DNA from 2 places in the Priestia sp. YIM B13552 genome. Region 2 is predicted to be linked to the other one. Evidence: riboswitches for the same ligand, from Rfam matches in the RefSeq annotation. Region 2 holds a riboswitch; the other holds the start of a gene.
What was found. A riboswitch is a leader RNA that binds a small molecule or an ion and turns the genes downstream of it on or off. The one in region 2 is predicted to bind lysine.

Region 1: another riboswitch for lysine. It lies ahead of lysA (diaminopimelate decarboxylase); the one in region 2 lies ahead of ACFX40_RS11240 (aspartate kinase).

What each region holds. Positions count from the first base shown of each region.
Region 1 is NZ_JBHZOU010000003.1:448,924-463,844, forward strand. It holds gene ACFX40_RS14430 (TetR/AcrR family transcriptional regulator) at 1-221, opposite strand, end outside; gene ACFX40_RS14435 (long-chain-fatty-acid--CoA ligase) at 312-1,928, opposite strand; gene ACFX40_RS14440 (SDR family oxidoreductase) at 1,948-2,721, opposite strand; gene ACFX40_RS14445 (acyl-CoA dehydrogenase) at 2,699-3,943, opposite strand; gene ACFX40_RS14450 (DUF1292 domain-containing protein) at 4,094-4,357, opposite strand; gene ACFX40_RS14455 (PAS domain-containing sensor histidine kinase) at 4,445-6,169, opposite strand; gene ACFX40_RS14460 (YckD family protein) at 6,330-6,644, opposite strand; gene ACFX40_RS14465 (NAD(P)/FAD-dependent oxidoreductase) at 6,718-7,836, opposite strand; gene ACFX40_RS14470 (CBO0543 family protein) at 8,177-8,689, shown strand; lysine riboswitch at 8,756-8,938, shown strand; gene lysA (diaminopimelate decarboxylase) at 9,077-10,405, shown strand; gene ACFX40_RS14480 (dicarboxylate/amino acid:cation symporter) at 10,458-11,720, shown strand; gene ACFX40_RS14485 (hypothetical protein) at 11,858-11,992, shown strand; gene ACFX40_RS14490 (hypothetical protein) at 12,143-12,328, shown strand; gene ACFX40_RS14495 (LysR family transcriptional regulator) at 12,465-13,376, shown strand; gene ACFX40_RS14500 (O-methyltransferase) at 13,563-14,249, opposite strand; gene ACFX40_RS14505 (pentapeptide repeat-containing protein) at 14,375-14,921, opposite strand, start outside.
Region 2 is NZ_JBHZOU010000002.1:998,313-1,013,233, forward strand. It holds gene sdhA (succinate dehydrogenase flavoprotein subunit) at 1-1,488, opposite strand, end outside; gene ACFX40_RS11230 (succinate dehydrogenase cytochrome b558 subunit) at 1,518-2,126, opposite strand; gene ACFX40_RS11235 (YslB family protein) at 2,616-3,143, shown strand; gene ACFX40_RS11240 (aspartate kinase) at 3,195-4,427, opposite strand; lysine riboswitch at 4,569-4,746, opposite strand; gene uvrC (excinuclease ABC subunit UvrC) at 4,812-6,578, opposite strand; gene trxA (thioredoxin) at 6,803-7,117, opposite strand; gene ACFX40_RS11255 (electron transfer flavoprotein subunit alpha/FixB family protein) at 7,530-8,510, opposite strand; gene ACFX40_RS11260 (electron transfer flavoprotein subunit beta/FixA family protein) at 8,544-9,317, opposite strand; gene ACFX40_RS11265 (enoyl-CoA hydratase) at 9,336-10,109, opposite strand; gene ACFX40_RS11270 (fatty acid metabolism transcriptional regulator FadR) at 10,190-10,774, opposite strand; gene ACFX40_RS11275 (AMP-binding protein) at 10,887-12,578, opposite strand; gene ACFX40_RS11280 (5-methyltetrahydropteroyltriglutamate--homocysteine S-methyltransferase) at 12,798-13,904, shown strand; gene ACFX40_RS11285 (DUF350 domain-containing protein) at 14,056-14,463, opposite strand; gene ACFX40_RS11290 (endonuclease MutS2) at 14,645-14,921, opposite strand, start outside.

The DNA of each region.
Region 1 (14,921 bases), on a different contig from region 2:
TAAGATGTTGTCTTATCTGCAAGAATCGTCTCTTGGTTTTCTATTAATCTTTCAATATATTGAAGGTGAATATCCATTAAAAGCTCTTGTTTGCTTTTAAAATAATAATAAAACGTTCCCTTTGTGACGTTTAATTCATTTACAATATCTTGAATAGACGTTTCTTTGAAACCTTTTTGAGCAAAAAGCTGAATGCTTCGTTCCATCATCAAATCTTTCATCGTCAAACCCTCTCTGTCTTTTCTCATTTTCACAAATTATACCATGGCTTAGAGGGAGCTTTTGAAAAAGTTTGTTTATGTTCAGCTTATTTACATCGTTTCTTTCACCACTTCTTCTCGTAGTGCCCGTCGTAAAATTTTTCCTACATTAGTCTTAGGAAGCTCAGCGCGAAACTCAAAGATTCGCGGAATTTTGTAAGCGGCAAGGTGCTGTCGACAATAAGAAGTAAGCTCTTCTTCGGAAAGAGATTTCCCATCTTTCACTACCAAAATCGCTTTAATGGTTTCTCCTCTGTAAGGGTGCGGCACACCAATTACAACGGCTTCTTTAATGTGGCTGTGTTCATATAAAACTTCTTCAATATCTCGAGGGTACACATTAAAACCACTCGCAATAATCATATCTTTTTTACGATCAACAATGGATAAATACCCGTCTTCATCTATCTGTCCAATATCTCCTGTGTACAGCCAGCCGTTTCTAAGCGCGTGAGCCGTCTCTTCAGGTTGATTCCAATAGCCCTTCATAACTTGAGGGCCTTTAATTACTATTTCTCCAAGCTTTCCTCTTGGCAGTTCTTTTGTTCCTGTAGCCACATCAACAATTTTATAAGCAGTTTGCGGAACGCCAAGTCCGACTGTACCTGGCTTTCTCTCACAAAACGGCAGGTTGCAATGCGTCACAGGAGATGCTTCTGATAGCCCGTACCCTTCTAACACTTTAGCGCCCGTTTTTCGTTCGAACTCTTTCATCAGCTCAACAGCCATCGGCGCACTGCCGCTGTTGCAGATACGAATACTTTCGATGTTGTATTCTTCTGCCTGAGGATGATTGGTAATAGCAACATACATAGTTGGAACACCGGGAAAAATACTAGGCTGCTCTTTTTTTATTGTATTTAGTACTTCTTCCAAATCAAAACGCGGCAATAGCAATATTTCATTTCCGCAAAGAATTGATAAATGCATACAGGAAGTCATGCCAAATACGTGAAACAATGGAATAACGGTTAAGCATTTTTCTTTTCCTAATTCAATATCATGCTTAAATATTTCGTATGATTGAACTGCGTTTGTGTAAATGTTTGTATGTGTAAGCATCGCACCTTTAGATGGTCCGGTCGTTCCTCCCGTATACTGAAGAACAGCAATATCGTGTGATGGATGGATGACCGGCTGATTAAATTCATGTTTTATGGTTAAAAAATCTAGGAAGGAAAGGTCTGGTGATGTAGGAACAAAAGGTTTTTGCAAGCTGACAGTTATCGCTTCTTCTATATGAACGCGATTTCTTATTTCTTGAAGTCTCGTATAAAAATCATCGAGTAGAATTATTTTTTTTGCCCCGGAATCGTTTAAAATATGCTCTAGCTCTTGTTCGACAAGCATAGGATTGACCTGAGTAACAATGCCGCCCGCTGCTACAATGCCGAAATAGCTTATTATATATTGCGGACAGTTTGGCAGCATAACTGCTACACGATCTCCTTTTTTAATCCCTTTTTTCTGGAGTGCTCCTGCAAATACGCGAACTGAGTGATACAGCTCCTGGTACGTTAACGTATGCTGATACATGCGCGTTGCCGTGTGAGCAGGATAACGTTCGGCTGTTTCTTTCAGCATATCAAATAGTGAAATATCTTCGATGTGAATGTCATGAGTGTAGGCTTCTGGATAAGGTGTAAACCATTTTTTAACGTCTTCCATCAAGTTACTCCTTTCTTATTCACATAGCATGAACTCCACCGTCTACTGTCAGAATATCTCCCGTAATATAATTAGACGCCGCAGAAGCAAGAAAAACAGCGGCTCCTTTTAAATCAGCGTCGGAGCCAAAGCGTTTTAAAGGGGTTTGACTTAGAAAATAATCTTTGCCTTGTTCCATAATCGCACCTGACATTTTAGTAGGGAAAAATCCCGGCGCAATCGCATTAACTTGAATATTATGCTGTCCCCATTTGACAGCTAAATCTTTCGTAAACGTAATGACCGCTCCTTTACTCGTATTGTACCCGATTGTATCCATGTACTGAGGATCCGTTCCTCCAAGACCGGCAATCGAAGCAATGTTAATAATCTTCCCAGCTTTTTGTTTAATCATTTCTTTTCCAGCTTCTTGGGACATTAAAAACGTTCCTGTAACATTAATATTCATCACTTTTTTCCATGCTTCAAGAGGCATTTCTTCAACCGGAGCACCCCACGTAGCTCCGCTGTTATTAATTAAAATATCAATACGTCCAAATGTTTCAATTGTCTGATGCACGACATTTTTAATATCTTCAGGTTGACTGATGTCGCAAGTTAAGGCGAGCGTTTTTACATCGAGGCGGGCCAATCGGTCGGCTACTTGCTGACATGCTTCCTTTTTTCTCGAACATAGAACAATGTTTGCTCCTGCTTCTGCAAGCCCTTCTGCCATTTGTTCTCCTAACCCTCTGCCTCCGCCGGTAATAATAGCTGTTTTGCCAGTTAAATCAAACAAGTCCTTTATGTGCATAGGTTGCCTCCTTTTCTTGATAGGGTTTTAGCTCAAGCCTTGCAAGCTGTGCTTTGTGCACTTCATCTGGACCATCAGCAAGGCGTAGAGTGCGGGCATTTGCCCAAAGTGCCGCAAGCGGCGTGTCTTCTGAAACACCTGCTGCTCCAAATGCTTGAATAGCGCGATCAATGACTTTTAAAGCCATAGCAGGAGCCATTACTTTAATCATAGCAATTTCTTTCCGCGCTTTTTTATTTCCAACTGTGTCCATCATATAAGCAGCTTTTAATGTTAATAAGCGAGCTTGCTCAATTTCAATACGCGACTCTGCCACCCATTCTTGAATAACCCCTTGCTGAGAAAGCAACTTATTAAACGTAGAACGACTTTGAATACGCTTACATAATTCTTCAAGCGCTCTTTCAGCTGCTCCTATTAGCCGCATGCAGTGATGAATACGTCCAGGCCCTAATCTGCCTTGAGCAATAGCAAACCCTTTTCCTTCGCCTAAAAGCATATTAGACGCTGGCACACGCACATTGTCATAATGAATTTCAGCATGTCCATGAGGAGCGTGATCGTATCCAAAGACTGGAAGCATTCGTTCAATTTTAACTCCGGGAGTATTTAATGGAACTAGAATCATAGACTGCTGTTCATATTTAGATGCGGTAAAATCGCTTTTTCCCATGACAATAGCAATTTTGCAGCGAGGATCTCCCGCACCTGAAGACCACCATTTTCTTCCGTTGATCACATATTCATCGCCTTCTCTTACAATACTGCACTGAATGTTTGTCGCATCAGAAGAACCTACATCCGGCTCTGTCATAGAAAAGCAGGAGCGAATGTCTCCATTTAACAGCGGCTTTAGCCATTTTTCTTTTTGTTCAGGCGTTCCGTATCGAACCAGTACTTCCATATTGCCGGTGTCAGGAGCTCCGCAGTTAAAAGCTTCTGGTCCAATAATAGAACGGCCCATAATTTCGCAAAGAGGGGCATATTCGACATTTGTTAGACCCGCTCCGTATTCGCTTTCTGGCAAAAATAAGTTCCATAATCCAGCTTGCTTTGCTTTTTCTTTTAACTCTTCCATGATCGGAGGAACAGCTGACCATCTAGACGGCTGTTCATTCAGCTGTTGTTCGTATAGCCGTTCATTTGGATAAATATGCTCTTCCATAAAAGAGGTCAATTCTTTTTGCAGCTTCACTACTTTGTCAGAGTAAGAAAAATACACGGTAGTCCCTCGCTTTCATTTACTTACTAACCGGTTGGTATGTTACATATTCATCATAAATGAAGGGAAATAATTCAGCAAGATATTTTTAGAAAAATTCTAAATATTATATTATTTAAAATAAAAAAAGAGAGGTTTTAACCTCTCTTTTTACGCGGATGTCATTTCCTCAAATACGGCTGATACCTTTTCAAACTCCTCGTCATCTTCAATTGAAGACCATTCACCATCATCTTCAATTTTCAAAAAGAAAACATCAATTTCTTCTTCTGTTTCAATTAAAACTTCTTCCACAAACGCAACGGCAATATAATCGTGCCCTTCAATCGTCATTTTTCCAAGCACTTCAATATCTTGCTCTTGATCATTTTCATCTAAAATTGTAAAAATCTCTCCCGTTTCAATGCGTTCCATCTTATTCCCTCCTAATTTTAACCTCATTATTCGTTCACTAACATGTATTCCCCTTTAGAAAAGGTTTCATGCTTATAAAAGTAGAATCTACTTTTTAAAAGGCAAAAGAATGTCTACGGTAGTTCCTTTTCCAAGCTCACTTACAAAGTTAATTTCTCCTCTATGTTCTCGAATGATCTTATAGCACACCATCAGTCCAAGCCCCGTTCCTTTCTCTTTGGTACTATAAAAAGGTTTTCCTAAATGCTGCATTCTTTCCTGCGTGATGCCTAGCCCCTCGTCGCTAAACCGGACAACAAGGTTCTCCTGATTAAACCTTTTTAGTTGAATCGTTACGGTTCCTCCACTTGGCATAGATTCGACTGCATTTTTAAATATATTGCTAAACACCTGTTTCAACTGATTTTCTTCGCATAATACGAGAGGAAGATGAAGATCAATTTCTTTTTTTACGTGAATTTTCTCTGTAATCCCCTGCACCTCAGCTAGCTTTAAAGTATTCTCTAAAATATCTTGGACATGTTTGTCTTTGTAGGTTTTCGCCTGAGGCTTTGCAAGACTCAAGAACTCATCGGTAATCAATTCAATTCTATCTAACTCATGATTTATCATTTCTACATAGTAAGGCTGACCGCTCGTTTCTTTTAATAACTGTATAAATCCTTTTACCGCCGTCAGAGGGTTTCGAATTTCGTGAGCAATACCAGCGGCTAACTGTCCGACTAAGGAAAGCTGAGCGGATTCACGCAGCAATTTTTCAGTTTTTTTACGTTCTGTAATATCACGAAACAAAACTTGAATGGCCTGCTTTCCCATATAGGGAATAGGAAAGGCAATGGTTTCGGCATCAATCGTATGACCGTCTTTATGAATAAACTTTTCTTCCTGTAGGTCTACAGATTTATTTTCTGTTTTCATTCGATAAATTCGCTGTTTTACAACATCATAGTAGTCAGGGTGAACAAACTGATAAACACAAGCTCCTAATACGTCTTGAGGACTTTTGTATCCTAGCGCTTTAGCTCCTGCAGGGTTGATGTAATCAATTTTCCCTTCACTATGAACGATAATCGCTTCCGGCGATAACTCAATCAAGCTTCGGTAGCGTTCTTCACTTTCTTTTAAAGCCGTTTCGGCCTGCTTGCGTGATGTTATATCTCGATAGACAAAAGCAATGCATAGCGGCCAATCATTCATATTTTCAACGCGGAATAGTGTGACGCTTACATTAATTAAATGACCGTCTTTATGCTGTCTGACCGTCTCAAATTCCGTTTTCGATTCACCTGATTGAATGGTCTTATGAAGTTCCCACACTGGCTCCTTTAAAAACGAAGGTATAATCGGAAGAGGCTTTTGATAAATTTCTTCAAACGTCCAGCCAAATGTATTCTCAAACGCAGGGTTCACTTGAAGCGTTTTACCTTTTAAGTCAACGACAGCAACAGCATCTGCGTTATGATAAATAAAAGGCTGAATCTGTTCTTTTTTCTCCTGATAACTAGTTATATTCACGCAATGTCCCATGATTTCAGGCTTTTCTGTGTAAGATAAAGGGGTTAAGTTTACTACATAGCGTTTATCATTTATTTGAAGCTCGTACATAAGCTTTTTCTTTTTATTTAGTGCTTCGAAAAAATGCTCATACGAGACCCATTCTTCCAGAGGGATTTTTTGCTCATGAACGCTTTCACCTTGATACATACTGTAAACAAGATGGTCATCTTTTTGTTTGTAAGCAAATATGATTCCTAGCGCCTCAGCTGAATGATTTTCTGCATGTAATCGGACTATTTTCTTATTTTCGTTCATCGTTCATATTTACCTACCCCTCACTAGCATCTTTCCTACTCGTTCTCATTCTCTTAATTTTACATGAGGATTTTAGAATTTACTAGATAAAGAAGCGGATATTTTCCATTCATTCACATAAAAAAGCGCCTGTAAAGGCGCTTTTTTATGTGAATATGAATTACTTTGAATGATGCATTTTATGACAGTGTCGCTTCGGAACAAAACCATTTTTCTCCATATGCTGATAACGATTTTCCATATGCGAAGAAATGTTTTGACTCTCCGCTTTGCTTAACACGCCGTACTCCACATATTTTGAAAGTATTTCTTTCTTTTTTGCTAGTATTTCTTTGTACAGCACGGACAGTTCCTGCTTTTGCTGAGACGTCAGCTGCACGTCTTTTGTTTCTGGCTGAGGATTGTTTTCCGCTAATACAGGCGTCGCGCTCATAAATAAAAAAGCTGCTGCTGCACTTATCATAATCTTTCGCAAACAATCTACTTCCTTTCATCATATAGTAGTTGTAGTTTGCGAACTTCTATTTGTTTTCATTCATTCTGTTTGCTTAAGACTCGATAGCTCCTCTTACATCATAGTCGCTAAGATCAATTTCCATTTCCATTTCAAGTGCTAATTTAGCAAGCTCTGAACCAAGATAAGGACCCGACGTTAAGCCTGAAGCTCCGAGACCATTGGCTACTAGTATTCCTTCGTAAGCCGGAAGAGCCCCAATGACTGGCAAGAAGCCTGGAGTAAATGGTCGAAACCCTACCCTTGTTTCTAAGACTGTGCTTTCTGTTAAGCTGGGAGCAATTGATAAGGCCTTTGAAAAAATCTCATGAAGCCCCCCAGCAGTTACTCGCAAGTCATAACCCGTGTCGTTTTCATGTGTTGCTCCTATGACAATTTGACCTTGTTCAAACGAAAGAATATATTGGTCGCTTGGAGGCATCACAACGGGCCAGTCTTTTGTATCTAAATCTGGAAGGTGCAAGTGGACAATTTGCGCTTTTTGAAAGCTTGCTAAAAATTTCACTCCAAGAGGCTCTAGTAATTGATTTGCCCAGGCTCCTGCTGTCACGATTGTTGTACTTGCTAGAAGGGTTTGTCCATTTACGGCAACGCCCGTTACTCGATTATTTTCATAAAGAAGTTCTGCGTTTCCTTCTATTATTTTTGCACCGTTTTTCTTCGCTGCATTCACAAGTGCGTTTCGAAGAGCTCTTCCGTTAACGCGAGCGGCTCCACTAATATGAACTGAACTGTATTCTTCCGAAAGAACCGGAAACAAAGCCTGTGTTTCTTTAGCGGATAAACATGTAATCTCGCCTATTTCGGGAGCTTCTTCCCGACGTTTATATGCTCGTTCTTCCATTTTTTCAAGCTTTTGTTCATCAGTATGTAAGCTAATTGCTCCCACTTGCTTATATCCCGTATCGGTTTCTCCATCTTCTTCTAATTGCTGAATTAATGTTTGATAGTACTTGGCGCCGCCTTTTGCTAAGCGGTACCATGCTTTATTTCGACGCTGTGAAAGCCATGGACAAACAATTCCTGCTGCTGCATCAGTAGCTTGACCAGCATCCTTACGATCTACCAATGTCACATCTGCTCCTGCTTTTGCTAAATGATATGCTGTAGAAGCTCCAAGTATCCCAGCTCCAACTACGATGTATGTTTTCATACCAAAACACCCTTTTCTTTCTTCTAGTATTCTTATGCTATATGTGTGCAATTTTAGCATAGCAAAAAAAGAAGTCACATACTAGGCGAAGCTATTTTGAGCTTATTTTTACGTCTTGCTGACTTTAACATATAGCAGCTCCTTTCATCTCGTAAACAAAAGCGGTAGAAGTTCCTTTACGAAGATTATAGCAGCGTGAAGAAAGCCACAAATAGTGGTAGTACGTCTTTAACGCTGCTGCTTATGGCTTTTCTATTATAGTTTCTGAATAAAAGCAAAGAGAATAAAATTTCTATAATATGTAAATAAAAAGAAATAACCATTATTTTAAGGAGAGCGTATGCAATCTTCATTTGTGTTATTTTTTATCATTCTTGGTTTACTATTTGGCAAGTGGCGCAGGTATCAAGAATACTATCCTACTTTGCTGTTTTGGGTCACGGGGAATTTGCTTTATGAAGTACTGCTGTTTCATCACCGCGTATGGGTATTTCACCCTGTTGGTATTGATCACCTTTTTCTACCCGATCACCTAATGGTTTCCCTTGGAATAACCTTAATTATTTATCCGGTTGTTATACCGGTTTTTTTAGGAAGGCTGCCGCTGCATGTAAGCGGCCGGCTGTGGTGGATTCTTTTGTGGGCGCTTTTATTTACTGTGATTGAGTTCATTGCTTATGTTAATCACAGTATTACTCATCATTATGGATGGTCGCTGCTGTGTTCTTTTCTCTTCAATATTGTCACGTTCTCACTTTTAGTCATTCATCAGAAGACAGCGCTGGGTGCTTGGGTTCTATCTGGAAGCTTTATAGCTTTCTTATTTATTCTTTTTGATATTCCTATGCCTTAACTTTTCATTGACTAGACGGAGGAAAAGGAAATATAATAGAAATTACATTTAAATATAATTTTCCTCTCTGAGAATAGAGGTGCATGAAATCAAGAGTCACTTATTGGAGACTAATGGAGTCTGTGAAGATAAGTAAAAGGGATTTCGTGCCGAAGTATATAAACATCCATTGTGTTCATATACTGGTTCAGTATTGAATAAATGCTGAGCTGTCACAAACCATTTGGTTTGTGGAGAGCTATTGAAGAGATGTTGATGCCTAGAATGTAATAATATTTTATTATTATGAAACCAAGACGCGTGAACATCACTTCACGGGTCTTTTTTGTGTTTTTCTACTGACCATCAAAGTTATAGTTGAATGATTTAAATGGAGGGATACGGATTATGTACTTACATGGAACGAGTAAAATTAACAGCAGCAATCATTTAGAAATTGGGCAGTGCGATACGGTCGAACTGAAAAAACAATACGGCACTCCCCTATACATCTACGATCAAGAATTAATTGAGACGAAATGCAAGGCCTTCCATTCAGCCTTTCGAAGAAGCGGATTTTCATATCAAATCGCCTATGCAGGGAAAGCCTTTCTTTGTATGGAAATGGCTAGCCTTTTAACGAAGCTTGATATGTCACTAGATGTGGTCTCAGGAGGCGAATTATTTACAGCGCTTGAAGCTGGATATCCAGCTGAACGCATTCATTTTCACGGCAATAATAAAACGATTGAAGAAATGGAAATGGCTCTTGATGCGAATATTGGCTGTTTTGTTGTTGATAACTTTACCGAACTTGAAGTTTTGCATGCCTTAGCAGCTGAGCGCAAACAGAAAGCATCTATTCTTCTGCGTGTTACTCCAGGGATTGAAGCCCATACACATGAATATATTATGACCGGACAGGAAGACTCCAAGTTTGGATTTGGGCTTTCCAATGACCAAGCCATGAAAGCGGTAAGTTCTGCGTTAGAAAAGCCTTACTACGATCTTTTAGGCATTCATTGTCATATTGGTTCGCAAATTTTTGAAGTAGATGGTTTTTCTCGCGCCATTGATATTTTAACTGATTTCTTATTCAGCATTCGTGATAAAATGGAATTTGAAGTAAAAGTTTTAAACGTAGGTGGTGGTTTTGGTATTCGTTATACCGAAAGCGACTCTCCTCTTCCAGTTGAGTATTATGTAGATGCACTGACAGAAAAGCTAAGCCGCACGTTAACTGAACAGAATTATACCCTTCCAGAAGTCTGGATTGAGCCTGGAAGAAGCATCGTAGGAGAAGCAGGTACAACGCTTTATACAATTGGATCAACGAAGGAGATTCCAGGTGTACGAAAATACGTAGGAATTGACGGCGGTATGACCGATAATATCCGTCCTGCTCTTTACGATGCAAAACATGAAGCTGTCTTGGCTAATAGAGTGACGGATAAAAAAGATGAAACAGTATCAATTGCGGGTAAATGCTGTGAATCAGGAGATATGCTTATTTGGGATATTGATTTACCGCACGTTAATCAAGGAGATTTATTAGCAGTGTCCTCTACAGGTGCCTACAACTATTCAATGGCTAGCAATTACAACCGTATTCCGCGCCCTGCTGTTGTATTTGTAAAAAATGGAGAAGCTCGTCTTGCTGTAGAGCGAGAAACATACGAAGATTTGGTGCGTAAAGATGTAAAGCCAGTCGTTACTACGTATGCAATGAGCAAATAATAGCTGTTCTTGCGTAGTAAAGAAGCTATTGTTGTTTGGAGGAAATCTAACTATGGTTTTAAGTGTATTTAAAACGTACAGATCATCGCTTATTCTGCTTCTCGCTATTTTAATTGGCGGGATAGCAGGATATGCTATCGGGCCCGATGTGGCAGTCGTAAAGCCCTTTGGTGATTTGTTTCTTAATTTAATGTTCATGATTATCGTTCCCCTTGTCTTTTTTAGTGTGGCTTCGGCGATCGCAAACATGAATGAAATGAAGCGTCTTGGTAAAATTATGCTAGGTATCGCCGTTGTGTTTATCGCCACTGCTGCTGTTTCAGCCGTTTTAGGCTTTTTAGGCGCATCACTTTACAATCCGCTACATAATGTAGATACTTCTGCCATTAAAGAATTGATGGGTGACAGTGAAAATACAGCTGAAAAAATGACGCTTTTAACTCAGCTTGTTAGTACATTTACTGTATCTGATTTTGTTCAGTTATTTTCGAAAGAGCACATTTTACAATTAATTGTCTTTGCCGTTATTTTCGGTATTGCTACAACGATGGCTGGCGAAAAAGGACAGCCTATGGCGAAATTTCTGACTTCCGGTCAAGAAGTATCGATGAAGGTTGTTAAAATTGTGATGTACTATGCTCCAATTGGTTTAGGGTGCTATTTTGCTACTGTAGTAGGAGAACTTGGACCAAAGATCTTACAAGGGTACGCTAGAGCATTTATTCTTTATTTATTAATTGCAATCGTTTACTATTTCGGTTTCTTTACGCTATATGCATGGATTGCTGGCGGTAAAGCAGGAATTAAGCTGTTTTGGAAAAATGCAGCTGCTCCTTCTATCACCGCTATTGCTACCTGTTCTTCTGCTGCATCTATTCCAGTCAATTTAGATGCAACAAAGAAAATGGGTGTGCCGCTGGATATTGCTGAAACGGTGATTCCATTAGGAGCAAACACCCATAAAGATGGTTCTGTTATCGGTGGTATTCTAAAAATTGTTTTCTTATTCAGTTTGTTTGGCAAAGATATGACGTCTGCTACGAGTATTTTGAGCATATTAGGCGTAGCCTTTTTAGTTGGAGCCGTAATGGGAGCAATCCCTGGAGGCGGTATGATTGGCGAAATGTTAATCATTACAATTTACGGATTTTCGCCAGAAGTTCTGCCCATTATTGCGGTCATTTCCACAATTATTGACGCCCCTGCTACGCTTTTAAACAGTACGGGAAATACAGTAACAGCGATGCTTGTTACAAGGTTTACAGAAGGAAAAGACTGGATTAACAAAATTATCACCACCGATAAAGTCGCCTAGCAAAAAAGCAAAGGGAACAGTTTAGTGACTCTCCCTTTGCTTTTTTCGTGTGCAGTAATATTGATAGCGGTGTATAAAGTCTGTAAATACGTACATTCTATAGGTATGTTTCATAACCGAACTGGAGGTGTCGTCTAATGAGTAACGCTGCAGGAGGTTCAAAGAAAAATCAACCGAATGATGCGAATCATGTAAGCGCAGAAACAAAAGCTCATCAAAAACGTCTTACTGAGCAAAACAAACAAGAACATCAAGCTGAAGAGCGAAAATAAAATGACGTTAAAGAGCGCAGCACCTGCGTTCTTTAACGTCATTTTATTTTTAGAGAGAACTTTATAACTCCGCTCATTATAGGTCTATCGTACAACCTCCTTTCAAACTTTTACATATTCTATTAATAGGTTTGTAAAAGGAGGAATGATATGATGTTTTCTTGGCTAGAGATTACAGCCGCAGCCTTTGGACTTTCAGTTATTTTGATAAGTTTTGCATTTTTGCCCGAACGTACATGCAAAAATCTTTATATTCCTCATCAGCTAGCAGCAAAATCTATGTTTCTCTATAAAAAGATTATGCGTTTTATCAATCAATTTCGACAGAAATTTTAGTTCATTTCCTTTCCCTGGTTTTATTCATTGGATATATCCTCCCCCTTTTTAATTAGCGCATTTACAGTAAATAATTTAATGGTTAAAATAAAGAGTAAAGAAAAAGGATAAGCAGTTTGCAGAAATGGAGTTTCACATGGAAATCAGAGACTTAGAATACTTTATAGAGGTAGCGAATCATAAGAATTTTACAAAGGCAGCGCTGCAAGTTCATTTGTCACAAACAGCTTTAAGTAAAGCCGTCAAAAAAGTAGAAAATGAACTAGGATTTGAGCTTCTTGATCGTTCAACAAGAGAATTAAAGCTAACCGATGCAGGAGAAGTTGTGTATCACCAAGCAACTAAAGCTCTGTCGGTGTTAAAAGACATGCCTCACTTGTTGGGAGATTTAATGAACTTGCAAACAGGGCAAATCAAGATGGGAGTCCCTCCGCTCATCGGGACCTTGTTTTTCCCGAAGATTGCAAAAGCATTTAATGAACAATACCCTAAAGTATCTCTAGAGCTTATTGAATTTGGAGCAAAAAAAATTGAAGCACTTGTGGAAGAGGCTGGTGTAGATATGGGGATTGTTATGCTTCCTCTTACAAGCGGTCATGATGAACATTTTCACGTATACCCGTTCGTTAAGGAGAGATTTCTTTTATACGCGCATAAAAACCATCCTTTAGCGAAACGTTCTTCCGTCTGGATGAAAGAATTGGAGCATGAAAAATTCATTATGTTTAGTGAAGAATTTACGCTGCACGACCGGTTAATTCAAGATGCTTTAAAATCAGGCTTTGTGCCTTCTATAGCGTATAAAAGTTCTCAATGGGATTTAATTATTGAATTAACAGCGGCAGAACTAGGTATTGCTATTTTACCCGAATCGCTTTATACCAAAGTGAAAGATCCCAATATTACTACCGTACCTATTGCAGATCCTGAAATGATGTGGGAACTTGGAATTATTCTGTTAAAAGAACGCTACAGTTCATTCGCTGTACGAGAATTGATTAATTTTTTAACCGAAAAACAAATGACAGATAAATTGGGGCCCATTTAAAAAGAGTCTGGAACAAAAGTATGTTAATTCAAGGACAATCCGAACGAGTTTGGTTGAGAATCCAACTCGTTCGGATTTTTTCGTGGGGACGCTGAACGTAGGTTTCATGTATGTATTTGCTTCTAGCTGTTGATTGGATGGGTTTCGTTATGTCTCCGTCTCTTTTTATGTGTAATACAAATTTTATCATTCAACAATCCCTACAATGAATCCATCATAGCCTTTGCTTCCAACGGTTTGTATAGCCGTGGCGCTGATTCGTTTTTCTTGAGCCAGAACATTCATAAATTGGCGAATTCCCTTTACATTTTCATCTTCACTTTCTGAGTTCACCACATGCCCTTGACGAACAACATTATCACAAATAATCGTACTTCCTCTTTTCGATAATTCTAGAGCCCACTTTAAGTAATTTGGGTTATTCGGCTTGTCAGCATCAATAAAGATAAGATCAAACGGCTCTGTTCTCTTATCCTTTAATACAGCTAATGTATCAAGCCCGGGGCCGACAAGGACTTCTACTAAGTGGCTTACTCCCGCTCTTTTTAAATTAGCTCTTGCTACTTCTGCATGCTGAGCGCTCAATTCGAGCGTAATCAGCTGTCCGTCTTTCGGAAGAGCTCTGGCTAGCCAAATCGTGCTGTATCCTCCAAGAGTACCAATTTCCAAAATGCGTTTAGCTCCTTTTAATAAAGCTAACAAATGCAGAAACTTTCCTTGACTAGGCGATACGTCGATGGCAGGTAATCCAGCCTCTTGATTTGCCTTCAATACCTCATCAAGAACAGGGTCAGGTTGTATAAGCTTATCATTCATATAAAGATCCACTTCATTCCAAATTTCATATATAGACATTTCCATACTCCTCCACATAAGTGATAAAAGCTTTATTATTTCTATGAATGTGTTCTAGCTCTCTAATAAACTATCCTGCTCGCTCTTAAAAAGAATTGTTATATGTCCATAAAAAAAGACCTTCAGAGAGGTCTTTTTTATCTTTAAATAATCGTAACTTTACTCAGATCTATCTTGGCACTTTTTAAAAAGTTATATGTCAATTTATCCATTTTTGCACCTTCAAAATCGGATTTTTTTAAATCTGATCCTCGAAACTGTACATTTAGCAAAGTGGCGTTGCGAAATGAGGCTTTTTTTAATGATGTTCCTTCAAAAATTGTTCCCTTAAATGTTTCCTCGTCAAATACAATGTCTGTTAAATTACATTGCTTAAAGTACGTGTTGTCATAGATACAGTCTTTAAAACTGGCCTGTTTAAAATTTGCCCATTTAAATTGTACGCCTGTTAAATTAACGTGATGAAATATCGCTTTCGTTAAATTGCTGCTTTTAAACATGCTGTCCGTAAGATCTGCGTAGCTAAAATCAGATTCATTCAAATTACTGGCATTAAATTTCCCTTTATACACCGATACAGAACGAAAATCAGATTTTGTAAGCTCGGTCTTTGAAAAATCCATAGGGACGGTTTGCTTTAATTCCTTGGTTTCTACATTCATTGATTGAATCAGCTCTGTGATATCGCCG
Region 2 (14,921 bases):
TTTAGCCGTATCATTAATGTTAATACGATCATAGCGTTCAATTAATTCTTGAATTTTTTCATCTGTTTTTAACAGTTTGTCATTGTATCGTACGACTGTCACGTTGTCAGTCATCCATTCCCCTAGCTCTTTATGAAGAACGTATGCATTTTCTGTGCCTTGAAGATTCATGATATTGTTCCATTTCTCTTCTTCTTCTTTCACATGACGATCATATACGCTTGAAGAAATAGCATCTGCGCTCTTTTCTAAACCATTGATGTATTCAACGGCTTTAGGACCAGCAACCATACCACCATAAATAGCTGATAATAAGGAGTTTGCTCCTAAACGGTTCGCTCCGTGCTGTGAATAATCACACTCACCAGCTGCGAACAAGCCAGGAATATTTGTCATTTGATCGTAATCCACCCATAAACCGCCCATTGAATAGTGTACGGCTGGGAAAATCTTCATTGGTACCTTGCGCGGATCATCGCCCATGAATTTTTCATAGATTTCGATGATACCTCCAAGTTTAATGTCTAGCTCTTTTGGATCTTTATGTGAAAGGTCCAGATAAACCATGTTCTCTCCGTTAATTCCTAACTTCTGGGCTACGCAGACGTCAAAAATTTCACGAGTGGCAATATCACGAGGTACTAAGTTACCGTACGCAGGATATTTTTCCTCTAAGAAATACCAAGGTTTACCGTCTTTATATGTCCAAACGCGTCCGCCTTCTCCACGAGCAGATTCACTCATAAGACGAAGCTTATCATCTCCTGGGATAGCAGTTGGATGAATTTGAATAAACTCTCCGTTTGAATAGTATGCACCTTGCTGATACACGATAGATGCCGCTGAACCGGTATTAATAACTGAGTTCGTCGATTTTCCAAAGACAATCCCAGGTCCACCTGTAGCCATAATAACCGCGTCAGCTGGGAACGTTTTAATTTCCATTGATTTTAAATTCTGTGCAGAAATTCCGCGACAGCTGCGCTCATCGTCAAGAACAGCACCTAAGAATTCCCATCCTTCGTACTTTGTCACAAGTCCGGCAACTTCATAGCGACGAACCTGCTCATCTAATGCGTACAATAATTGTTGACCCGTTGTTGCTCCAGCAAAAGCCGTACGGTGATGCTGCGTCCCGCCAAATCGTCTGAAGTCTAACAAACCCTCAGGAGTACGGTTAAACATAACACCCATGCGGTCAAGTAAGTGAATAATACCAGGAGCTGCTTCACACATTGCTTTTACAGGTGGCTGGTTGGCTAAAAAGTCTCCGCCGTACACTGTGTCATCAAAGTGTTCCCATGGTGAATCCCCTTCACCTTTCGTGTTTACGGCTCCGTTGATTCCACCTTGCGCGCAAACTGAGTGAGATCTTTTTACCGGAACTAGTGAAAATAAATCTACTTGCTTGCCAGACTCAGCAATTTTTATTGTTGCCATCAAGCCAGCTAAACCGCCACCGACTACGATGATTTTTCCGTTACTCATCGGAACCCCACTCCTTCAAAACCTTAATTTTATGCAAATGCGAATAATGTACGAACACCTACAAATGTAAGTGCTAAGAAGATTGCTAATGTCACATAAGTTGAAATTCTTTGAGAACGTGGTGTTACAGTTAACCCCCAGCTAACTCCAAATGACCATAGACCGTTTGCAAAGTGGAAGATCGTAGATACAACACCAACTATGTAGAATGCAAGCATTGCCGGGTTGCTTAAAATTCGTTCCATCATTTGAAAATCTACTTCTTTTCCAAGCGCAGCTTGTATTCTGGTTTCCCATACGTGCCATGTGATGAAGATAAGTGTGATTACACCTGAAACACGCTGAAGGATAAACATCCAGTTACGGAAAAAACCGTAGTTGTTAACGTTTGTTTTAGCAGTGAATGCGATGTAAAGACCGTATATTGCGTGAAAAACGATTGGTAAGAAAATAATGAAAATTTCTAGAGCATAGCGGAAAGGTAAGCTCTCCATGAAGTGAGCTGCTTGATTAAATGATTCTTCTCCCTTTGTCGCGAAATGATTCACAACTAAATGCTGTGTTAAGAAAATCCCGATTGGTATTACCCCAAGTAATGAATGGATTCTCCGATATTGAAACTCTCTGTTTGCCGCCATCTGCGTAGACCCCCCTTAGTTAAATGAACATAGTTTGTGAAGAACTTTCTTACTCCCACTAGACAAATAGATTAATCGTGAATACAGGAAATGAAAACCTTTGCATTTCCTAATAAAGTATGTGACAGGTTAATTTTACTCCCATCGATTAAGAGCGTCAAGGCAAGATGTTTAAATCTTCTATAAAATATAAATTTATAAAATTTTATATTTGTTAACGCTTACTGTATTGATGTTACAGATTTTTTCTTTCTATTATAATATTGCTTGCCACAAATAAGTAAGCGTTTACTTTATGCTTTTATTGTAAACAAGTTCACAAAACATTTACACAGGTAAAAGTACCTTTTTAAAAGGTATATTATGGATTTTTCATCTTTACATCTAACTCTTTTTACCATAATAAAGATCCTCTTACATTTTATTAAAAAAATGCGTGAGAGGTTTTTTAGATTTGTATATAATAGTAGTAAAGAAAGAGGGGAAAGCATGAGCAATTTACAAACAGAATCACAGCAAGAACTTGAAGAGACGATGGAAACATCAGAACCTAACGTCACAGCTGAAACAGAGAGAACTCTTGATCACGTTTCATATTTCGGATACAGCCTTTTGCGTGACGTGTTAATTCCAGAGCTTCTTGGAGACGAAACAAATACCATTTCATACTGGGCAGGAAAACACCTTGCGCGGAAATACCCATTAAATACAATGGATGAAATCGTCGCTTTTTTTAAAGCAGCTTCCTGGGGAACACTGACGCTTGCAAAAAAAGATAAATATTCACTCGAGCTTGAGTTATCAGGTGATGTGGTCAGCAAAAGATTTCAGCAGGAAACTTGTTCGTTTCATCTTGAGTCAGGATTTGTGGCTGAACAGATTCAGCGTCAAAACAACTGCCTAACAGAAGCCTACTTAACACATAAAGAAAAGAACGGAAAAGTGCTGATTTCCGTGCAGTGGGACCGAAAAGATATCTTACCTACCGAAACACGCGCGGAGCGCTATAAAAAGTAGGAAATACGTATATATAAAAGACGTGGAGATACCACGTCTTTTTTCTCTTCTTTATACGTGCACTGCTTGCTGCTCTTCTAATTCAAATGCTACGTGAAGCGTCTCAACAGCTTTTACCATATCAGCGTGCGGTACAACTGTAGATACTTTAATTTCAGACGTGCTGACCATCTTCACTTCAATTTTCTCCCCTGCCAGCACTTCAAACATTTCGGCTGCAACGCCTGGATTAGAAATCATGCCAGAGCCGACAATTGATACTTTAGCCAGACCGCTTTCATGTTCAATACGCGTATATCCTAAAGTAGATTTATACTCTTTTAAGACGGCAAGAGCGGCATCTACGTCTACGGTTTTAATAGAAAATGAGATAGAGAGACGATTATTAGCCGTTACGTTTTGAATAATAATGTCCACATTTAACTGTTCTTTTGCTAATGCTGTAAAAATAGTAGAAAGAGTTTGCAACTCATTGTTTAACCCTTCAATTGTCACTCGTGAAATATTATCTTCAAACGCAATTCCTCTTACGACTAAGTTTTGTTCCATTGAAACTTCCTCCTCAACAATCGTTCCATTCTCGTTTTCTAAGCTTGAACGCACTTCTAGCGGTATCTGATAATTTTTTGCAAACTCAACAGCGCGCGGATGCAGCACCCCTGCTCCCAAATTAGCTAATTCTAACATTTCGTCATATGAAATAGAGTGAAGCTTACGAGCATCTTCTACATAGCGCGGATCTGTCGTAAACACTCCTGTTACGTCTGTATAAATATCACATTTTGCAGCTTTTAATGCTGCGGCAAGAGCTACTGCCGTAGTGTCAGAGCCGCCTCGACCTAATGTTGTAATGCTTCCATCTTCTGAACAGCCTTGGAATCCAGCTACTACTACGATTCGGCCTCTATCTAATTGGCTTTGAATACGAGTCGTGTCAATGTGCTGGATTCGTGCATTGCTGTGAACTGCTTCCGTCTGGATACCAGCTTGCCAACCTGTTAGCGAAGTTGCTTCATACCCTTTATATTGAAGGGCCATTGTTAACAGGGAAATCGTTACTTGTTCTCCAGTTGTAAGAAGCATATCCATTTCGCGTTTGCTTGGACTGTCCGTAATATCACTTGCTAATTTCACCAGTGCATCTGTCGTTTTGCCCATTGCCGATACAACAACAACTACTTGGTTACCGCGCTCTGCTTCTTGAATAACACGGTTTGCTACATGTTGGATACGTTCAACAGAACCAACAGATGTTCCACCAAATTTTTGAACGATTAATGCCATAATTTTGTTCATTCCTTTTCAATAAATTTGCATATGCAGGATGATGAGAAGCTAAATTTTTTTACTCAGACAATAAAAAAAGCAATGAGATGAGCTCTCATTGCTTAACGAACGAAAATTATAAAACATAACCGTCCACTGCCGTGAGATAGCTCTCCAAGAATCTACATCTTGACAATCCTACGTTTATTCAACGCAGAACCAGCAATCATTACTATGAGGTAATGTTCACTTCGGCAAATTTCCCTTTCCGTCTCATTCATAAGGGCTCATACCCTTCCTGATACGTACTGATTAAATTTGCACCTCTATCTTCACTTCATTTGATGAAGTGTCGTATGAAATTAGTTAATAGCTTATCAAATATTTTCTATTATTTCAAGACTATTTTTGTAATGTTTCATAAATTTTTTCAGCAATGTTTTGAGGAACACCTGAATTTCGAATATCATCAACCGTTGCTTCTTTCAATTTTTTCACCGAACCAAAATACTTTAACAAAGCTTTTTTACGCTTTTCTCCCACTCCCGGAATGTCGTCCAGAACAGACTGAAAAGCGGACTTAGAGCGCACTTGACGGTGGAAAGTAATCGCAAATCGGTGAACTTCATCTTGAATTCGCTGAAGCAAATAAAATTCTTGACTATTGCGTTCAAGCGGTATGATTTGAGGAGGCTCACCAATCATCAGGTTGGAGGTTCTGTGCTTATCATCTTTGACAAGACCTGCTGTAGGCACTAAAAGTCCCAATTCATTTTCGAGAACGTCCTGTACTGCAGCTAAATGCCCTTTGCCTCCATCTACAACAATTAAATCTGGAAGCGGAAGACCTTCTTTTAACGCTCTGGAATACCGTCTGCGAACGACTTCTCTCATGGAACTGTAATCATCTGGTCCCTTTACGGTCTTAATTTTATATTTGCGATATTCTTTCTTTTCCGGTTTCCCATCAACAAAAACAATCATCGCAGAAACGGGATCTGTCCCTTGAATATTTGAGTTATCAAATGCTTCAATCCGGTAAGGCGCTGCAATTCCAAGCTCTTCTCCTAACCGTTCAACTGCGCCAACCGTGCGCTCTTCATCTCGTTCAATTAAATAGAATTTTTCACCGAGCGCAATTTTTGCATTTTTACACGCAAGTTCTACTAATTCTTTCTTTTTGCCTCGCTTTGGATGCTGAACCTCTACTTCTACTAATTTCTCAGCTAACTCTGCATCAATCGTTGCTGGAACCAGCACTTCTTTTGGCTTAATATTTTTGGCATAAAACTGACCGATAAAAGTTAAGAAATCTTCTTCTGGCTCTTTATAAAAAGGAAACATAGAAACTTCTCGCTCAATTAATTTCCCTTGGCGAATAAAGAAAACTTGAACACACATCCAGCCTTTATCATAAGAATAGCCAAACACATCTCGATTAACAAAATCATTAAACGTTACTTTTTGCTTTTCCATTGTCGCTTCAATATGAGCAATTTGATCTCGATATTCTTTAGCCCTTTCAAAGTCAAGTTCTTCTGAAGCTTTTAACATTTTTTCAGTTAACTCTGTTTTGACATGCTCATATCCACCATTTAAAAACCGCGTGATATTTTCAATAATTTGTTTGTTTTGCTCTTCTTTTACTTCTTTTACGCAAGGAGCTAGACATTGCCCGATATGGTAATACAAACAAGGTCTGTCTGGCATGGTAGAGCACTTTCTTAGTGGATAAATGCGATCAAGAAGCCGCTTGGTTTCATTTGCAGCTTGAACGTTAGGATAAGGACCGAAGTATTTCCCTTTATCTTTTTTTATTTTTCTTGTAATAACAAGCCGGGGCTGTTTTTCAGCTGTAATCTTAATAAAGGGATAGCCCTTATCATCTTTAAGCATGATATTGTATTTTGGATCATGCTTTTTAATTAAATTCATTTCTAAAATAAGCGCTTCTAAATTAGAAGATGTGACGATATATTCAAAATCGACAATGTCGTTTACAAGTCGAAGCGTCTTTCCGTCATGAGATCCGGTAAAGTAGGAGCGCACTCGATTTTTTAATACTTTTGCTTTTCCTACGTAAATGACCGTTCCATATTTATCTTTCATCAAGTAGCAGCCGGGCTGATCCGGTAAAATAGCCAGCTTTTCTTTTAAATAATCATTCATACTTTTCTCCTTCCTCTTCTCTTACTCTGTCCATCTATACATTCGCTTATGAAGCGTAACCTACATTCTTTTCTGCTTTACAATACATGCACATAAGCCGGATTTGTGACGGTGTTCCTTACATCTAGTATAAAACAAACGAACGCATATTCGCTAAATAAAAGTATTCCCAAAAGAGAAAAAGTGGAGAAAAAGAAAAAACCTAGCCTGAGCTAGGTTTTGACTTACGCGTGTTTATTAATTAATTCTGTTAATGCTTCTTTTGGTTGGAAACCAACTACTTGATCAACTTTCTCTCCATCTTTAAATAATACTAAAGTTGGGATACTCATAACACCAAATTTTCCAGCTGTTTCTTGGTTTTCATCAACGTCTACTTTCACGATTTTAACTTTATCGTTAAGTTCACCATCAATTTCTTCAAGAACTGGAGCAATCATTTTACAAGGGCCACACCATGGTGCCCAAAAGTCAACAAGCACTAGGCCTGATTTAATTTCATCTGTAAAGTTTTTATCTGTAGCATGTGCAATAGCCATTTTAATTCCTCCTAAATATATGCAATATCCAAATTCTACTCACAGTATATCACCTTCAAATAAGGTTTGCTAACTTTTTGCTTACATTTATACTGTTTATTCTTCGCTCTAGTTTGTACAATTTACATAAAAACATACGTAGAAAATTTCGTTTTCCGTGAGGTTGAGACATAACGAAATGAATTCCATCTAAAGGTGAACAAATAGTATGCAAAGACTGAACCGCTTGTGCCACCGCAGTTGATTTCTGTGCAAGACTTCTCTTTCTGCAGGAGTCTTGCACAGAAATCAACTGCTGCTAGAAAGACCCACACACATAAAGTTTACCCCAACAAAAAAACGAACCACTAATCAAACATCTTGATCAATAGTTCGTTCTTCACTTCGTCTAAAATACTTTTGTCCCAGCCTCTTACGCAGACTGTACTTTCAGCTTTTTAAATTCTTCCGTTAGCAGAGGCACCACTTCAAATAAATCTCCAACGATTCCGTAATCAGCTACTTTAAAAATATTAGCCTCAGGATCTTTGTTAATAGCAACAATAATTTTTGAATTTGACATGCCGGCCAAATGCTGAATGGCTCCTGAGATTCCGCAGGCAATGTATAAATCTGGTGTGACTACTTTGCCCGTCTGACCGATCTGAAGAGAATAGTCGCAGTAATCTGCATCGCATGCTCCGCGAGACGCCCCAACAGCTCCATTTAACACGTCCGCTAGTTCTTGGAGAGGTCCAAAACCTTCCGTGCTTTTTACACCTCGACCACCTGCAATCACGACTTTTGCTTCGGATAAATCAACCCCTTGCGTTGCTTTACGTACAACTTCTTTTACAACTGTACGCAGGTTTTTGATTTCAACATTTAAATCCTCTACATCACCTGTACGTCCGTCGTCTTTTGCAAGCGGTGAAATATTATTTGGACGAATTGTGACAAACGTAAAAGCATCGGTCATGATTTTCTTTTCAAATGCTTTACCAGAATAAATTGGGCGGGTGAAGACTACTTGATCCCCTCCAACTTCTACATCCGTCACATCGGAAATAAGTCCTTTGTCTAAGCGAGCTGCCAGTTTTGGCGCTAGGTCTTTGCCAAGAGCCGTATGGCCAAATACGATAGCTTCAGGCTGTTCACTTTCAATGATGGCTAATAACGCCTGAGCGTAGCCATCCGATGTATAAGCAGCTAAATCTTCATGCTCCGTCACAACAACTTTATTCGCTCCGTACGCAATAAGCTCTTCACTTAAAGCTTTTACGTTCTTTCCTACTAACGCTGCAACAATTTCTCCACCGTCAGCTACAGTAGACGCTGCGGAAATCGCTTCAAACGATACGTTTCGTAATCCCCCATCACGTGCTTCTCCTAGAACTAACACTTTGCGTCCCATTGCAATACCCCCATTGTTTTGACTTTTGACTTATTAAATGACTTTTGCTTCCTTATGCAGTAAATTGACCAGTTCTGTCACTTGATCTTTTATATCTCCTTGTAATACGCGTCCTGCGTCTTTTTTCGGAGGCAAATAAATTTCAATAGTCTTTGTTTTTGCTTCTACATCATCTTCATCTAAATCTAAATCATCCAATTCCACTTCAACCAACGGTTTCTTCTTCGCTTTCATAATCCCTGGAAGAGATGGATAGCGAGGTTCGTTAAGTCCCTGCTGAGCTGTTACTAAAAGAGGAAGCGACGTTTCGATAACCTCAGAATCACCTTCCACATCGCGTACAACAGTCACTTTTTCACCTTCGATATCCAATTTTGTAATCGTCGTAATATAAGGGATTTCTAACTGTTCTGCTACGCGCGGTCCCACTTGGCCCGAACCTCCGTCAATCGCTACGTTTCCTGCCAAAATCAAGTCAGGAGATTGTTCTTTTAAGTAATGTGCCAGCAGCCTAGAAGTCGTGTACTGATCGCCATCTTCTATGTCATCTTCCGTATTGATTAAAACCGCTTTATCTGCTCCCATAGCCAAAGCTGTTCGGAGTTCTTTTTCTGATTCTTCCCCTCCTACACTCACGACCGTAATCTCCCCGCCATGCTTTTCCTTTAGCTGAATAGCTTCTTCAACTGCATACTCATCGTAAGGATTAATAATAAATTCAGCCCCATCTTCAACAATTTGACCATTTTTTAATGAAAGTTTCTCCTCTGTATCGAATGTTCTTTTCACTAACACGTAAATATTCATTCAATTCCCCTCCTAAGCTTATTTTCCTAAAAATTTAGGCTGGCGCTTTTCAATAAAAGCGGCTACGCCTTCTTGAGCATCCCGGCTTTTGAATACGCTTCCAAAAAACTGCGCTTCTTTTTTAATGCCGCTGTAGTAAGCATCTGTTTTTACATGCTGAAGCAGCTGCAAGGTAGCTTTAACAGAAATCGGGCTTTTTTTGGCAATTTTTCTAGCAAGTAAAAATGTTTCATTGATAAGCTGACTTTCTTCAAAAGCTGCATTTGCCAATCCTAACTCCACTGCCTCGCTTCCGGATATTGGATCACTGGTCAGCATCATCTCACAAGCCTTATGAACTCCTACATAACGAGGCAATCGCTGAGTTCCTCCAAACCCTGGTATAATTCCTAACTGCAGCTCAGGCAAGCCCAGCTTAGCGTTTTCCGTTACCAAACGGATATGGCAGCTCATAGCAAGCTCCAACCCTCCGCCTAAAGCAGCTCCATGAATAGCTGCAATCACTGGTTTTGGGTAATTTTCAATATACTCAAAGAGCTCTTGACCGTTAACAGCAAGCTTCTCGTATTCTTTTTCCTGCTGAAGCGATGTGAATTCTTTTATATCAGCTCCGGCACAAAAGAATTTCCCTTCACCTTTAATAACGATAACCCTTGTCTCTTTACTATCTTCCAAATGTTTCAAAACACTTGAAAGATCTTTTAATAAATCTTGAGACAAAGCGTTAGCAGGTTGTCTATTTAACGTAATGAAGCTTATTGCATCAACAGTTTCAACCTGGATAATCTCCATTTGTTTACGCCACCCTTTCTTTCTATTTTCATTACCTTGCGCTTTTTCCCCTCGCAGGGGAGCAGCAGGCTCACTTACGATTATGAGCCGCTGCAGCCGTTTAACAGCAGGGAATGGACTTTATCTACCGATTCTATTAGACCATATCGATGATCGTTCATTACCCATGTTGTGACAGTTTCATCAATCGTTCCAAAAATCATCTGTCGCGCAAGACGAATATCTATATTTTCAGAAAACTCACCCGTTTCAATTCCTGTCTGCAAAATAGAATCAATGAGAGTCAGATAATCTTTTAATACATCGTTAATTTTCAATCTTAAATCTTTGTTCGATTGACGCAGTTCGAGCTGTGTCACTGTAGCTAAATGATGATCCTCTGCTAGAAACGAAAAATGTTTGTCAATTAACACATGAAGTTTTTCTGCCGCGGTTTCAATTCCCGCCAGTTCTTCATAAATTTTTTCTACAAATTGTCCCATCTTCTCTTGAAACAAGGAAATTAAGACATCTTCTTTGTTTTTAAAATATAAATATATCGTACCGTCTGCAACTCCAGCCTGCTTAGCAATTTTAGACACCTGAGCATTGTGGTATCCGTTTTCTGCTATTACTACTACAGCTGCATCGATAATCTGTTTATACTTTGGCTTATTTCTTCTCAATCTTATACGCTCCTTTAAAATATGAATGATTATTCATTCATATCTTTATAATAAAGAAACCGCAAGTATCTGTCAATTATGTTTCAGTAAAAAAATCAAAGGCGACGATCGATTACGTCGCCTTTTTATGCTTTTCATTTTCTTCATCAATCAGCGCTCGTCGCAGAATCTTACCGACCGCTGTTTTGGGAAGCTCATTTCGAAATTCATAAAGGCGCGGAACTTTATAAGCAGCTAAATACTTTCTGGAAAACTCATTTAGCTCTTCTTCAGTACATCTTACACCATTTTTTAATACAATGTAAGCCTTCACCGTTTCTCCTCTATATGGGTCAGGAACACCTACTACTACAGCTTCTTGAATTTTTTCATGCTCATATAATACTTCTTCAACTTCTCGAGGATAGATATTATATCCCCCGGCAATAATAATATCTTTCTTTCGGTCTACTACATAAAAATAACCTTTATCATCCATATAGCCAACATCACCTGTTAGCAACCATCCGTCTCGCATAACAGCCTCCGTTTCTTCAGGCTGCTTCCAATATCCTTTCATGACCTGAGGACCTTTAACCGCAATTTCTCCTACTTCGCTTACAGCAGCTTCTTTACCTGTTTCAAACGAGAGAATTTTGGCATCCGTGTCTGGCCAAGGTACTCCAATGCTTCCTGGTATTCTCTCTTCCCAAAGAAAATTAGCATGAGTCACAGGAGAGGTTTCTGTTAATCCATATCCTTCTACCAGTTTACCTCCGGTGATCTTTTCAAACTGCTCCTGCACTTCTACAGGAAGGGGAGCCGAACCGCTCATACATGAATCAATGGAAGATAGGTTGTATTTTGCTAAATCAGGATGATTTAATAATGCGATGTAAATTGTCGGAGCACCTGGAAATAAAGTAGGCTGCTGCTTATGAATGGTTTTGAGCGTCGTTTTTGCATCAAATTTAGGCAGAAGAACCATCTCATAATTTTGCAAAACCGATAGAACAAGAACTGTTGTTAAACCATACACATGAAAAAATGGGATAATTCCAAGCACTTTTTCTTCTCCGTGCTTGCAGCGGTATAACCAATGTGCACACATCGTTGCATTGGCTACCAAGTTTTTATGAGTAAGCATGACTCCTTTTGGAAAACCTGTTGTTCCCCCGGTATATTGTAAAATCGCGATATCTTCGTCTGAAATTCCCTCAGCGTTACATACTGCTGGAGAGGATTCATTTATAATACGTTTAAATAAATGAGTAGTCTCCGTATGACTCACATCCACGCTTATCTTCTGCTGCTTGCGCTGAATAAATGGATACATTATGTTTTTGGGAAATGGGAGATAATCTTGAATAGAGGTGATGACTACGTGCTTTACTTTTGTTAACGCTTTCATTTTTACTACACGCGGATATAGCAAATCGAGTGCAATAATCATGGCCGCTTCTGAATCATTAAGCTGATACTCTAACTCTCTTTCCGTATACAAAGGATTTGTTTGAACGACTACTCCTCCGGCAAGAAGAACCGCATAAAAGGAAATGACTGCTTGAGGGCAATTTGGAAGCATAATGGCTACTCTATCCCCTCTTTTTAATCCCAGTTCAATAAGGTAAGATGACAGCTTTAGAGAATCTTGATGCAGCTGGGAAAACGTCATTTTTTTCCCTAGAAAATAGATTGCGCTTTTTTTAGGATCCTTTTGAACTGCCTCTTCAAAAAGCTGTGCTAAATTTTTTTGTTCATAATGAAGCCTAGCAGGTATTTCATCTGGATATTGAGAAAGCCATATCTTTTCGGTGGATTCCACACGTATCCTCTCCCTCAAAAAAAATAAAAAATTAGAATTTTCTAATTAAAATTATAGTTCATTCTTTTTTTAGATGCAATCGTTATTGAATGTTCTCTTTCCTACCTAATCACTCTTTCATCCTGCAGCGTAATAAATAAAAATTGGATTTACCCCTGTACATTATCCGAATTTTTTGTATATAATAAAAATTAGATTTTTTTTAAGGAGCTGTATGAATTGACAACAACATTGACTAAAGGACCGTTTAAAGCAGATCACGTTGGAAGCTTTTTGCGTCCTGAGCGTATCAAGCAAGCACGATTACAAGTGGAAAACGGGGAAATGACAAATAAACAGCTTCGAGCAATTGAAGATGAAGAAATTCGTAAGCTCGTAGAAAAGCAAAAGCAAATTGGATTAAAAGCCGTCACAGACGGTGAGTTTCGCCGTGCGTGGTGGCACTTTGATTTTCTGTCAGAGCTTGTTGGCGTAGAACTTTACGAAGCAGACTCAGGAATTCAGTTTCACGGGGTCCAAACAAAAGCTCACGGTATAAAAGTGACTGGAAAACTAGATTTTAATCACCACCCTATGATTGAAGATTATAAATTTCTTCATCAAGCTGCTGGAAAAGAACACGTAGCTAAGTTCACCATTCCAAGTCCCAATATGCTGTTTTTCAGAGGTCATATTGAAGAGTCTGCTTATTCGGATACGGATGTATTTTTTGCTGATTTAGTTAAAACATATCAAAAAGCCATTCAAGCATTTTATGATGCCGGATGCCGCTATTTACAGTTAGATGATACTGCGTGGGCAGTCTTTTTCTCAGAAAAAGGACAAGAACAAATCGCTTCAAAAGGTTTCACGCCCCAAGAATTACTGAAACGTTTTACGGATGCGATCAATGAATCCATTGCGCATAAGCCAGGTGATATGGTCATTACAATGCATATTTGCAGAGGGAATTTCCAGTCTACTTATACAGCAAGCGGCGGATATGAAAATGCGTCAAAAGCTATTTTCAGTCAGTTAAACGTAGATGGACTATTTTTAGAATTTGATGATGAACGCTCAGGAGGATTCGAACCTCTTCGACATGTAAAGCGAGATGATCTTCAGATTGTCCTTGGTCTTATCACATCAAAATTTGGAGATTTAGAAGATCCTGAAGCAGTGAAAAAACGAATTGCTAAAGCGGCAGAATTTGTTTCTCTTGATCAAATTTGTTTAAGTCCCCAGTGCGGATTTGCTTCTACAGAAGAAGGAAATTTACTTACTGAAGAGCAGCAGTGGGATAAAGTAAAGCACGTGATTTCAATTGCTGAAGACGTATGGAAGTAATCATTAAAAAAGCTGACCTGCTTTAAGGTCAGCTTTTTTGCTGTCATCATAATGTTAGGAAAAGCTATATAGATAAATAGATAAGACCAATAAGCATAAACACTCCGCATAAAACGAGTAAAATTTTCGCTAACTTCTCCATCACTCTCTCCTATCCTATCCCTGCTCCTATTACATAGGACATACCGATTGAAATAACAAGTGAAATAAACCCAACGGCTCTGTTATCTTGTTCAATTTCATCATCGATTCGAAATTTTGGCGTCAAAAATTCGAAAATAAAATAGCTGACTAGTAAAAGAACGAACCCATATATTCCCCATCCGAGCATTCTTAACAAATTGTCGTTATGCTCAATCGAATAGCGAAAAATATTAGCTAATCCAAATATTTTCCCACCTGTTGCCATCGCAACAGCCATATTTCCTTTTTGAATCTCTTCCCAATTCTTATACTTAGTAACGAGCTCAAACACAACAAGAAAGACGACAATGCTCAAGACAACCACGCTGTAATAAGCGGCGGATTCAATATACGGGTCTTTCCAAAAATCCCTCATTTTTGCATCACTCCTAATTTATATTACGCTCTACGTAATGAACTGACAGGTCTCTTTCCTTTACTTGTATCGTTCTTAAAAGAGATAAAAAACCCAGCATAGTCCATGAGCCATGTCGGATTTTCTATCTTCATATATGCTTGTTCAGCGCATCGACTGACACCTTTATTTCAGCGTTCTTTTATTTAAATTCCACAACCGTAACGCCAGAACCTCCTTCAGAAGCCTCTCCGAAACGAATATTTTTAACAGAACGATGATTTTTCAAATATTCCTGTACGCCTTTACGAAGAGCTCCAGTTCCTTTACCGTGGATAATCGAAACGCGCGGATAGTTGGCTAACAAAGCATCATCAATATATTTTTCAACTCGAATCAGCGCATTTTCATAGCGCTCTCCTCTTAAATCCAATTCTAGATTTACATGATAATCTTTTCCCTTTACCGTAGCAAGCGGC